Methylocaldum szegediense: one gene and its partner. The protein of the gene in region 2 interacts with the protein of the main gene of each other region in a pairwise test. Links are inferred from orthologs where the notes say so. Each region holds a gene or a part of one and is shown on either strand. Other genes may lie near its edges.

Evidence for each region. The genes of interacting proteins can lie anywhere in the genome.
Region 1: the proteins of QEN43_RS16755 (region 2) and topA interact in binary tests that used the Escherichia coli proteins (3 or more experiments, as listed by UniProt). The link is inferred for Methylocaldum szegediense from one-to-one orthologs.

Annotation. Positions count from the first base shown.
Region 1 is NZ_OX458333.1:1,647,914-1,652,038, forward strand. The notes cover bases 1,163-4,125. They hold topA (type I DNA topoisomerase), read left to right. Parts: upstream 1,163-1,475; coding sequence 1,476-3,776; downstream 3,777-4,125. Other genes in these bases: QEN43_RS07000 (DUF494 family protein), read left to right, coding at 1,163-1,392; QEN43_RS07010 (L-threonylcarbamoyladenylate synthase), read left to right, coding at 3,809-4,125. Also shown: DNA-processing protein DprA, read left to right, coding at 1-883; more of QEN43_RS07000, read left to right, coding at 925-1,162. UniProt on the Escherichia coli protein: Releases the supercoiling and torsional tension of DNA, which is introduced during the DNA replication and transcription, by transiently cleaving and rejoining one strand of the DNA duplex.
Region 2 is NZ_OX458333.1:3,858,685-3,866,992, forward strand. Bases 2,090-4,927 are described here. They hold QEN43_RS16755 (IMPACT family protein), read left to right. Parts: upstream 2,090-3,144; coding sequence 3,145-3,711; downstream 3,712-4,927. Other genes in these bases: QEN43_RS16750 (argonaute/piwi family protein), read left to right, coding at 2,090-2,838; QEN43_RS16760 (CoA-binding protein), read left to right, coding at 3,723-4,139; QEN43_RS16765 (hypothetical protein), read left to right, coding at 4,283-4,687; QEN43_RS16770 (hypothetical protein), read left to right, coding at 4,824-4,927. In the rest of the region: QEN43_RS16745 (SMEK domain-containing protein), read left to right, coding at 1-1,416; more of QEN43_RS16750, read left to right, coding at 1,417-2,089; more of QEN43_RS16770, read left to right, coding at 4,928-5,027; small metal-binding protein SmbP, read left to right, coding at 5,051-5,341; small metal-binding protein SmbP, read left to right, coding at 5,504-5,842; QEN43_RS16785 (hypothetical protein), read right to left, coding at 6,716-7,375; QEN43_RS16790 (helicase HerA-like domain-containing protein), read right to left, coding at 7,820-8,308.

The sequences.
Region 1 (4,125 bases), 2.2 Mb from region 2 along the record:
GCTAAGCGCCTCCGGCCATGATTGCCTGATCCTGCACGATCCCCGATACCCACCACTGCTCCGCGAAATCCCCGACCCACCGCCGCTGGTGTTCGTCAGGGGCGATATCTCCGCTCTATCGACTCGTCAGATCGCGGTCGTTGGAAGCCGAAATCCTTCACCATCGGGCCGGCGAATCGCGCGAGACCTCGCCAGAGGTCTGGTTTCCGCCGGTTTCACCATCACCAGCGGACTCGCATTGGGAATCGATGCTGCCGCGCATTCCGGCGCGCTCGAAGCGGACGGTATCACCATAGCCGTAGCGGCCACCGGGCTGGATCGCGTCTATCCGCGTCGACACCAGGAATTGGCGGAGACAATCGTCGAGCGGAGCGGCGCTCTCATATCCGAGTTCCCGACCGGCACCGGTCCCAAAGCAGAACATTTTCCGCGCCGCAACCGCATTATCAGCGGTCTCTCCCTGGGTACCGTGGTCGTCGAGGCAACGTCTCGGTCGGGATCCTTGATCACGGCCCGCTTTGCGGCGGAGCAGGGGCGCGAAGTGTTTGCCGTTCCGGGCTCAATTTACAGCCCGCTCTCTCGAGGATGCAATGAGTTGATAAAAAACGGAGCAAAACTGGTCCAAACGGTCGAAGATATCGTCGAGGAATTCCAGACGCAATCAACCGTCCAAGCCTACGAACCTTCGTTTCAAACCGACTCGGAAACCGATCAGCCCTATATGGAACTCTTGAAATATATTGCGTATGACCCAACCTCTGTGGATACTCTAGTGGCAGCCACAGGAAAAACACCGGAAGTCATCATGTCGATGCTTTTGATGTTGGAACTGCAAGGCCACGTTGCCTCCACCGCCGGAGGACAGTACTTCCGGATCCAGTAAACGTCCTAGCCGCTGCTCCATCCCTTAGTTGAGACCGCTCAATGAAAGAAAACGTATTCGATGTTTTGATCTATCTGTTCGAAAACTACATGGATGATGATGTCGAACTGACACCCGACCCCGACATGATTCGTACAGAGCTCTTGGAAGCCGGATTTCCCCAGACCGAAATCAATAAAGCTTTCGACTGGCTCGAATCTTTAGCTGAGCAAAATTCGATCAAGCCTGCTTCCTCGCCCGCATTTCGCATCTTTTCTACGCAGGAGATGGCGAAACTCGATACTGAATGCCGTGGCCTCCTGCTATTTCTGGAACAAAACGGGATTCTCACGCCGACGAGCCGGGAACTGGTCATAGATCGTGTGATGGCATTCAAGGAAGAAACAATCTCCCTGGAAAACCTGAAGTGGATCGTGTTGATGGTCCTATTCAGCCAACCCAACGAGGAAGTCGCCTTCGCGCGCATGGAAAATCTCGTTTACGGAAACCTGCCTAATTATCTGCATTGATAAGCCATCCGTTTTCTTCGGCACGGAAGAAACCGAAGGATCCTTTTCTGTAAAAACGCAAGTAGTTCGCACGCTTAAGCTCCATGAGTCAAAACCTGGTCATTGTTGAATCACCAGCAAAAGCCAAGACCATTGAAAAATATCTCGGCCGAGATTTTCAGGTCTGCGCGTCCTATGGCCATGTCCGCGACCTTGTTCCCAAAGAAGGGGCTGTTGATCCCGATCACGATTTCGCGATGAAGTACGAGCTCATCGAGAAAAACGAGAAGCACGTACAAACCATCACCAAGGCCGCTCAGAAGGCTGACGCCTTGTTTCTCGCGACCGACCCCGACCGCGAAGGTGAAGCCATTTCCTGGCACATTTACGAGATCCTCAAAGACCGCAAAGTGCTCGATAACAAACCGGTGCATCGCGTGGTCTTCCATGAGATCACCAAGCGCGCCATTACCGAGGCGATTCAAAACCCCAAAACGCTCTCCACCGACCTGATCAACGCACAGCAGGCACGCCGCGCTCTCGATTACCTGGTCGGTTTCAAACTCTCGCCGTTGCTGTGGAAAAAGATTCGGCGCGGCTTGTCGGCCGGACGGGTGCAAAGCCCCGCACTCCGGATGATTGTCGAGCGCGAGATCGAAATCGAGAACTTCAAGAGCCAGGAATATTGGACCCTCGACGCTGAAGCCAATGCCGAAGGTCAGAACTTCCGCGCCCGGCTTATCAGCTTGAACGGCGCCAAGCTGGAACAATTCAGCATCGTTACCGAAGAGCAGGCGACCCATGCCCGAAACGAACTGCTTGCGGCAGCGAACGGCAAGCTCCGGGTGGAAAAAATCGAAGAAAAGGAGCGCAAAAGGAATCCCGCGGCACCGTTCATTACATCCACTCTTCAGCAGGAGGCGGCCCGCAAGCTGGGGTTCACGACCAAGCGCACCATGACGATCGCTCAGCAGCTGTATGAAGGCATCGATCTGGGCGGCGAATCCACGGGTCTCATCACCTATATGCGTACCGATTCGGTCAATCTTGCCAGCGAAGCGGTACAGGAAATTCGCGAACTGATCGCGTCCCGATTCGGCGAGGAAAATCTGCCCAAGCAGCCGCCCGTATACAAGACAAAGAGCAAGAACGCTCAGGAAGCCCACGAGGCGATTCGGCCGACCTCGGCTTTTCGGCTGCCGGAACAGGTCAAACCCTATCTCACTGCTGATCAGTACAAACTTTACAATCTGATCTGGAAACGGACCGTCGCCTGCCAAATGATCCATGCCACCATCAAGACCGTCTCGGTCGATCTGTCCTGCGGCACGAAGGGCGTTTTCAGGGCGACCGGTTCGACGGTCGTGAACCCGGGCTTCATGAGCGTCTATCTCGAGGGTAAGGACGATGTTCCGAGCGAAGACGATGAAAGTTTTCTCCCTGGGCTAAAAGAAGGCCAGTCGGTCGATTTGCTCGATATCGTCACCGATCAGCATTTCACCGAACCGCCGCCGCGGTACACCGAAGCGAGCCTGGTCAAGGCATTGGAGGAATACGGCATAGGCCGACCGTCGACCTATGCGACCATTATCTCGACTCTCCAGCAGCGACGTTACGTCGTCTTGGAAAACAAGCGTTTTCGCCCGACGGATGTAGGACGCATCGTCAACAAGTTTCTGACCGAACATTTCACCCAGTACGTCGATTACAACTTCACTGCCAATTTGGAAGACGACCTCGATGCCGTCTCGCGCGGCGAAAGGAGTTGGATTCCTCTGATGCGGGAGTTCTGGTATCCGTTCAAGTCGCTGATCGATGCCAAGGATGAAAGCCTGAAACGCGCGGACGTCACGCACGAATTGCTCGATGAGACCTGCCCCGAGTGCGGCGGACGACTTTCCATACGCCTGGGACGTAACGGTCGCTTCATAGGGTGCACCAACTACCCAGAGTGCAAATACACCCGCAACATCAACGGGGATGCTATGCCCGCCGCGTCGGAAGTCGTGGAAGGAAGGGTCTGCCCGGAATGTTCCTCGCCGCTGGTAATCAAGACCGGTCGGTTCGGGAAGTTCATAGGCTGCAGCAATTATCCTAAGTGTAAGCACATCGAGCCGCTCGAAAAGCCCGAGGAAACCGGGGTACATTGTCCGGAATGCAAGAAGGGCCAATTGATCAAACGCAAATCGCGCTTCGGGAAGTTGTTCTTCTCCTGCAATACTTACCCGAGTTGCAGCTACGCGGTCTGGAACCCGCCCATTGCCGAGCCTTGCCCAAATTGCGGCTGGCCTATCTTGACACTGAAAGTCACCAAGCGGCGCGGCACCGAGAAAGTCTGCCCCCGTAAGGAATGCGGTTATGTCTCGCCTTATGAAGGCGAGCCGCTGGCCGAAGCTGCAACCTAGCTTTTACCTGTTACCTGCGAGCCCGCAAAGCGATGCCTTCGCGATTTCGCCTGAGGCTCGCGGCGACCCATCTCCGTCGCGGCGGCATCGTCGCTTATCCTACCGAGGGTGTGTACGGGCTCGGGTGTAATCCTCTAGACCGAGAGGCGGTGTTGCGCCTGCTGGCGCTGAAAGAACGCCCCACGACAAAAGGACTGATCCTCATTGCCGCCGAATTCGACCAAATCGAGTCTTATCTCGACATCCCCAACGACGCGATGCAGAGCAGAATCTTGGCCACCTGGCCGGGCCCCGTCACCTGGATCGTCCCTGCGGCCGGATGGGTTCCGAAATGGCTGCGAGGCGAACA
Region 2 (8,308 bases):
CTTCTAGCGCAACTCCGCCGCGAAGTGGAATCGGCCAGCGCCATGCAGCTCTATGATACCCACAAGGTCGCCGAACAGGTAATCTGCGGTGTAATGCGCGAACTTTATGGGTTTACCGGACTACGTAATTTGAATGCCGAGCACGGCAATTTTCCGGGTATCGATCTTGCTGATGATGTCGGTCGAATCGCAGTACAAGTGACAGCCACCCCGGATCTCCCAAAGATAAAAGACACTCTGAAGACGTTTTTGAAGCACGGCTTACACGAGCGTTACGACCGCCTCATCGTTTATATCCTCACAGTCAAGCAAGACGGCTATTCGCAATCAGCCATTGATGCAATCACAAATGGCTATTTCTCTTTTTCAGCAGATACCGACATAGTTGACTATCGTGATCTGTGCGGGCGCGTACCGTTCGCTTCGCCTGCACAATTGCAGGCAGCAATAAACGTTCTCAAGACTTATCTTCGAGGAATTCCGGTTGGACTGGCTGATGAGGATATCGACCCGCCAGCAGAACCTTCGGAGGTACTGATCGGGAACCTCGTGGAACTTTATTTCCCCAACGTGATTTACGTCGCCCAGGTCGCTAACGAAATCATGGAGAAACATAGAAAGGGGAGATCGCGCAACCTAAGGCAAACCGTTGGTGAGTTTTGCCGGCAAGCGATGACACCAGTCCCATCCACCTATGTAACCTACAATGACATCTTAATTACGTTTTTTGACCTGAATACTGCCGATCACCCTTATCGATCCGTAATCGAAGAGGGGACTGCCGAGAAAATATCTGCCCGAGAATTCTGGGGAATCGACGAAAACCACGAAAGAGTGTTCAAATCGCTGCTGCGTTTTTCACTGCAGCACAGACTCTACTCAGAGCGGGTCGCATGGTACAACGACGAAAAGCTGTTCGTATTTTTGCCACGCAATGCGGATGATGATGTGCGTGAGGAGATGTGGCAAGGTAACAGGCATTCCACTCGCAAGGTATTCGAACGGAAATATGGTGAGAAGAATACCTCTATCGTACTGATGCAAAAACACCTGGCATTTTCTGTGGATTTCCACCGCTTGGCCTCCGATTGGCTGATGTCAATCACGCCGACGTGGTTCTTTAGTTACGGCAAGGACTTCAAGAAATCGGGTTACGGCAACATCAATCTAGGTTGGCTCAAACGCAAAGAGAACAATCGTGCCGTACTGAATCACTTTCGTTTTCTTGTTGAGTGGTTGAAGTCTATCGACACGGATGACCTTTTCTCGGAAAGAGGCAAGCGCGATTCCTTTCTGTCATTCGGGGACTGCGTCGCCTTAAAGGGCGCCCCCTTCTTGGACGAAACGCTCTGGGAGCCGCTTCCCGACGAATCAGAGCACGATGATCCGCCTTCTATACAAAAGCTGTTCGGTTAAATGAAGCTGTTGTTCATTAAAGAGCCGCGTCTGCAATTCGCCGAAGGCGAGCATGTGTGCCCGCGCAGAGGCATTTCCACCTATGGCGTCTATGACAAGCACTCCCAGACGAGACGCACGCGCATCCATCTCGGAGTAGTCGGCACGCCGCATGACTTGGAAGTGATGGCGCATTGGCTTCACAGAATGGAAACACCTATCGCCGGTTCCGCCGACGAGCGCAAGACCAATCGCTCTCTCGGATTCTGCGGATTTAATGAAGACATGGGCTTTCACGCGAAGCTGATTTTCAACCAGGACTTACAGAGACCGCTCCGCAAGACGGATATCGAAGAGATCTGCCGAATCAAAGATCGTACCGATCGGATCGAGAAAGCACTCAAGCTCTATTATGAAGAAGTCAAGTTCCTGGCGCAGAACAGGCCAGTCGATGTGATTACCTGCGTGCTGCCGAAAAACCTATACGATTCCGTCAGCAAAGACTCCCCCCAGGAAGAAGAGGAGCAGCTTGAGACCAGTATATCTATTCCCGTTGAATTGAATTTCCGCAGGGCATTGAAGGCGAAGACCATGCACCTCGGGAAACCGTTGCAACTCATTCGTGCGTCGTCCCTCGACTCAAATGGGCCAGGTCTGCAAGACGATGCGACTAAAGCTTGGAATCTCGCCACAGCACTCTATTACAAGGCGGGTGCAACAAATCCGTGGCGCTTAGCAAGCGAAGCTACGCGCCCACAATCCTGCGCATTGGGTGTGGCATTTTACCGTAGTCGCGACAAGACGACGCTGAACACGAGTTTGGCACAGATCTTTGATGAATTGGGGAACGGACTAATACTTCGTGGAACACCTGTACATCTCGATAAGGAAGACAGAATACCGCGGCTCACCGACGAGCAAGCTTTTACCTTATTCCGAGAGGCGCTAGACGAATATTGGAATGCTTTACGCAATTATCCTGCCAGAGTAGTTATCCATAAGTCGTCGAACTTCACTGACACTGAGATCGATGGGTTTACACAAGCGGCTAAAGAACTCCGTATCGACACCGTCGACTTTGTTACCATTCTGGATTCCAAGTTCCGGCTATTTCGCAACGGAAACTATCCACGGTATCGTGGGACATGTCTCAAAATCGATGAAGGCAGGCATGTGCTCTACACGCGCGGTTCGGTTTGGTATTACCGCATGTATCCGGGACTGTACGTGCCTCAACCCCTTGAGCTTCGGGTGGTCCACTCGGAACAATCATCCGAGTTCCTGGCAAAAGAAGTCATGGGCTTGACAAAAATGAACTGGAATAACACTCAGTTTGACGGCAAATATCCGATCACGCTCAGCTGCGCAAGAAAAGTTGGCGAAATCTTGAAATACCTGGACGATAACGACAAACCGCAGATTCGCTATGGCTATTATATGTAGGAGGGATTGAAAGCACGAAACATACCGCGAGTCGGAAAACGCAATAAATCCCCGTCGCATATACCACGCCATTTGGCGCAAGTCTAAGAGTGTCGCGGCCGGAACGCGCGATTGGAACCCTTGGTCTACCTAAACAGGTATCAATGGGATCGGCCAAGAGCAATTTCTTGTTTGATACGCCGGATATTTACAGCCGACAGCAGCCCAGTTCCTAAGCATTTTCACAGAAATCGACCGCTCCTCGTCGATAGAAGCATAATGATCCCGTGCGGGATTTTAGATTCGCGACTTCAGTATTTCTAAACGATGTATCTCATTGAAAAAGGATCGGAATCGAGCTTCACCGTCAATCATTCACGCTTCATCGGCTACGCCTTGCCGTGTGCGGACGAATCGCAGTTGAGGGTGCGGCTGGCTGAGATTGCGTCGACACATCCGAACGCACACCACCTCGCCTTTGCCTACCGGATCAAGACCGAGCACGGCATCATCGCCCATTTCAGCGATGCCGGTGAACCGAGCGGGACGGCGGGCAAACCGATACTCGCGCATATTTCCGGTTTTGATGTCGTCAACGCTCTGGTTGCGGTCGTCCGTTACTTCGGCGGCGTGAAGTTGGGGGCAGGGGGATTGGTTCGCGCTTATGGCGGGACCGCAAAAATGGCTTTGGAAAGCGCTTCCCTGATACCGTATGTCGAATATGCCGAAGTCAGACTGACCATTGATTATCCGAAGTTTCAAGCTCTGACTTATCGGGTGGAAAAAGCGGGCGGCGAGATCGTGTCGCGCGCGTTCGGTGAGCGAATAGACCTGATTGTACGGGTGCCGGCATCCGAAGCGCCGGCCATCGCTCGGCAGTTTGATGATTCATAAGCTTCAGTGAAATGACCGTTTTGTCGCCCGATACTGTACTGAGCATTTTGAGTGCCCCGAATACTGTGATCGCGGTGGTTGGCGCGACGGACAATCAACGGAAATTCGGCTACGCCATCTACCGTGATCTCAAGCGCAAGGGGTACAAAGCCTATGCAGTCAACCCAAATCGCACCTCGGTCGACGGCGACCCAGCTTATCCGGACCTTGCGCGACTTCACGGCAAACCGGATCTGGTCAATTTCGTCGTTCCGCCCGAGGTGACCTTGTCCGTGTTGAAACAGTGTCTCGATCTGGGACTGAAAAACGTCTGGCTGCAACCCGGAGCGGAAAGCCCGGAAGTGCTGGAATTTCTCTCAGCCCACGGATTCAACTATCTTGTCAACACCTGCATCATGGTGGAGAGCCGAATCAAGCGCTTGACCTAAATCCACTTGTGTCGTGCCACACTGGGCAACCTAGCGTTCTTAGTAAATTTCCCTAGAGACGGGAAAACCCTCCATGTGTTAACAATGAATTTCCCGGCCAAACCGGAAACAAGGAACGAACTTTGGTGCAAAGGAGGCCCGCCATGCCCTCGAAACTTCCACTTTGCCTATTCGTAGGCGCATTCACTTCGTCGCTAAGCCTGAATCCGGCTATCGCCGCTAGCAATCTCTCGGGCACGGCCACCTATGTCAGGGCCGATTCTCAGAACCGCACCATGAACGGCGATATCATCGAACTCGTCAGAGAAGTAGCCGGTCGGGAGGGCAGCGAAAACGGAAAGTCGGGTACCGGTAAGCTCAAGAACGGCGAACGCCGCATGCAGGAAGAGATGAAACGCCGGGGTACGGAAGAGATGAAACGCCGCGGCACCGAAAGCACGCCCTCCAAAAAAGGCCCACGAGGAACTCCCGAAGGCCGGACGCCGGCCCCGGAAGAGCCGGTGACGCCTGAAGATATGCCCAAACCGGATACGGGTGGCTTCGAATGAGCCTGTAACCGCTTTCGTGACGGGAAAGCGACGGGCGAAATGAGGCGCTCCCTAGCCAAGAACAGAGGACACCCCTGACCGTTGCCCGCTACCACACCAACTGAGCGGGTCGAACGGCTTTCACAGAGGGACAACGATGCACCGTAAATTCTTGCTTTGTCTGCTTGCGAGCCTATTCGCGCAGACGCTGCATTTGGCCATGGCCGCTGGCAACTTTGGAGACACCCCGCGTGATTACGCGCAGTCGCAAACCGAAACCGGCCAAAGCGGAACGGGCGTTCGCGGGACGACCGGTGAGGACACAGGAGGCGGTCAGCCTTATACCGGGGTGCCGGTATGATCGGAACCGGTGGAAAGGGTAAAGTGGAAACACCGGCACAGGGTGGCACGGAGGCTCATGTCGAAGAAGCAATCAAGCACGCCAAAGCCGCCGTCGATAGCGGCAAAAAGGGCGATGCCGAAGGTGTCGCCAAACACGCAGGCGCAGCAAAGCCTCATGTCGAAGCCGCCATTCAGCAGAACCCCAATGAACATCTGACCGCCGCGATGAAAAGCCTGGACAGCGCAATCGAGCACAGCCGCATGGGGCATGCCGATATGGCGGGGCAGGCTGCAGAAGAGGCGGTATCCCATCTCAAAAAGGCAAAGGAATAAGGGGGTTTTATGGCATCGCGAAGAAACCGCGGATCGACCGGCATTCCCTTGGCGTCTGCCGTTTTTGTATCAATGATGGACTTCAAGATGCCGTCATGATATTTATAGCCTGTCCCATAACGGGGCAGTCCAATAAAAACAACCCTTAATGGAGGAATGGTTATGCGTGGAAAGATCGTAACCGGGCTTCTTGCCGGTCTGTTCACATTATCCCTGGGTTTCAGCGCCGTTGCTGCCGAAGATCACAAAGCGGAAGCGATGAAACACGCCCAAGCTGCCGCTGACAGTGGCAAGCAGGGCAACGCCAAGGGCGTGGCCGAGCATGCGGAGGCCGCGAAAACGCATGCGGCAGCGGCTAATCAGGAAAACCCCAACCCGCATTTGGATGCGGCAATCAAGAGCCTCGACAGTGCGATCGAACACGGCAATATGGGGCATGCCGACGTCGCTGGAAAAGCGGCCGAGGAGGCGATAACCCATCTGAACGCCGTTAAACAGTAATCGCCACGCGATGTAGTTTTTTCAACCCGCCTGCAACTTAGGCGGGAATTCCTGGGTACGGATGTGCCGACGGCCCGAAAAACCAAGGGTTGTTTCGGGCCTAACCGCTAAGAGCCGCACCAGTAGATTCTCGAACCCGCGAAAGGTCTATCCTGAGCCCTTCGACTAGCTCGGGACGGTCCGATCGAAGGGTTCGGGGCGACGGCCTACCGAGATCGGCTCCAAATTCCGGAATGCGCGGCAGGCATGTTACTGCCGCTCTCTTTTTCCCCGATAGCTTTCATCGGATTCCGGGCGCGACGTTTGTCGAGTCACGCTCGGTTTGACTTATGGAACTCCGGCTAGGGTCGGCGGCGCTAAACAAAATTCCGAGGGTCCAAAAAAGGTGCGACGATTCGAGCCGGGTTCCGAATCGCGATAGCCTCATCCGACGCCGTCATGACGCGGCACGGCGGACCATAACAGGCACCGAAGTTATTGAGCCGGCCACGTCAATAGACATCCATGCGTGTACCGGCCAGAACGAACTGAAAGTTATTCACGGGCCTGACAGATCGCTCACCGAACTTTCGCGAACTGAAAACGGCCGTTTTCTGGTTTTTCAGTAAAACGGAGTTAATTCGCGAGCAAACGTCAATCCTGGGTTAAAGCCGGTTCTGCGGATAAGAGTCGCCGTTCGCCAAACAAGAAAAAACCGGCAGACTCTGTTGTCTGCCGGTTTTCGGGGTGCCGGGATTCTCTGTAAACGCGGAAGATCCCGGCCGAAAGATCAAGTTCTCGAATTGGTGGGCCACAGCCGATGCCTAACCCACCTCCTCACTCATGCTCGCCGATGCTTTAAGTGAACGAAATCGATTCCCGGCATCGACGCCATTATTGCGCGGGCGGCTGCTGGTTCGAGCTGCTGTCAGACGAAGTCGCCCCTGATCCCGAAGAAGACGCATGTTCTGCATGTCCGCCATGTCCGCCTCGGCTGACACCGCCGCCGCTTTGCCCCGGACCAGCGCCACCGCCACCCGCCGCTGCACTGACGCCTTGCCGCTGACGCAGGCCGATGGCTCCACCGGACGCTTTGGCAATGTTCGCTTCGGTCAAACCGCCTAAGGTCATAGCCGAATCCACCACAATCGTCGTGACGTCGGTAATATCAATGTGGTCAGCGAGAGCACTGGTCACTACGGCTTTGACCGGATCCCGGCCGGGCTCTGGATTGTTCGGCGTAGCGGTCAATAGAATGGGATAAACCGTGCCCGCGGGAATAGTGACGGAGTATTGGTTCGAACCGTTAGAAAGCTCCGTCGTCGTGACCAATTGACCGTTCTTGTCACGTACCTCGATCTTGGCATCCGTGATGGGACCGTGCTGATCCTGCACGATGCCGCTGATCTTCGCTTCCGAAGTGGCCGGGGCCGAAGAGCTACCGCTGGGACCCGCATCGCAGCCGATCATCAACAGCCCGGCTAGCACGATGGAGATAGCACAAAAACCCTTCCTAAGTACCGAAAGAGACGTTTTATCGAATTGATTGGTCATGTTTGTAAATCGAGTGTTAGGTGAAGTGGGTTTCAATTGTCCGTGTCATGCAACATCGGCGTGATGGCGCGGGCGGTTATAGCACATAAATTCTTTTTCTGTACATATTTCGGCCGGTTAGCACAAGTCCGGCAGCCCGCTCCAGGCGACTGAGTCATTTCGGATCGGTTCCTGTTCCGCGCTCTCTTTACGGCAATCGCTTGATCCTATCCGGCACCGAGCTGGTAACGGGTAATCGGTCGGATCCAATGGATGGATTACACACCACGAGGTAGTGAGACCCTCAACTCGCCATCGATAGCACGGCACGTGTGGCCGACGTATGACTGTTTATGCCGCCTTTCGTACAGGGCATGCTGGTTGAATGGAGGAATTGGCGAAAGGTTCAACCAAGTCGATGCAGCGAACGCCGGACATATCGACTGCCAACGGAAAAGACTGATCTCACCGTCTTCGCCCGCTCAAAGATCCGAGCACGCCGCGTAGAAGTTCCCGTCCCAGTTCGCGGCCAATGCTTCTGGCGGCGCTCTTGGCGAAGGCTTCCATGGCCGACTCCCGCTGTTTGCCCTTGCCTCGCGACGGAGTACCGAGAATGCTGCCGAGCGTATCGAAAATGCCCTTGGCTGCCGGTCTGGAATCAGGACGACCGGCTTCTCCGGCTCTTCGCTGGAGATCCTCAGCAGCACGCACTTTGAGCATTTCGTATGCAGACTCTCGATCCACGGTCTTTTCGTAATAGCCAGCGATGGGCGACTCGCCGATCAGTCGCTTTCGTTGAGCGGCATCGACGGGGCCGATCTTGCTTTGAGGCGGCAGAATGAAGGCCCGCTCGACGATGTGCGGGCGGCCCTTCTCGTCGAGCAGCGAGACCAGGGCTTCGCCCACCCCCAGCTCGGTAATCGCGGTTTTTTCGTCCAGCTCCGGATTGTCGCG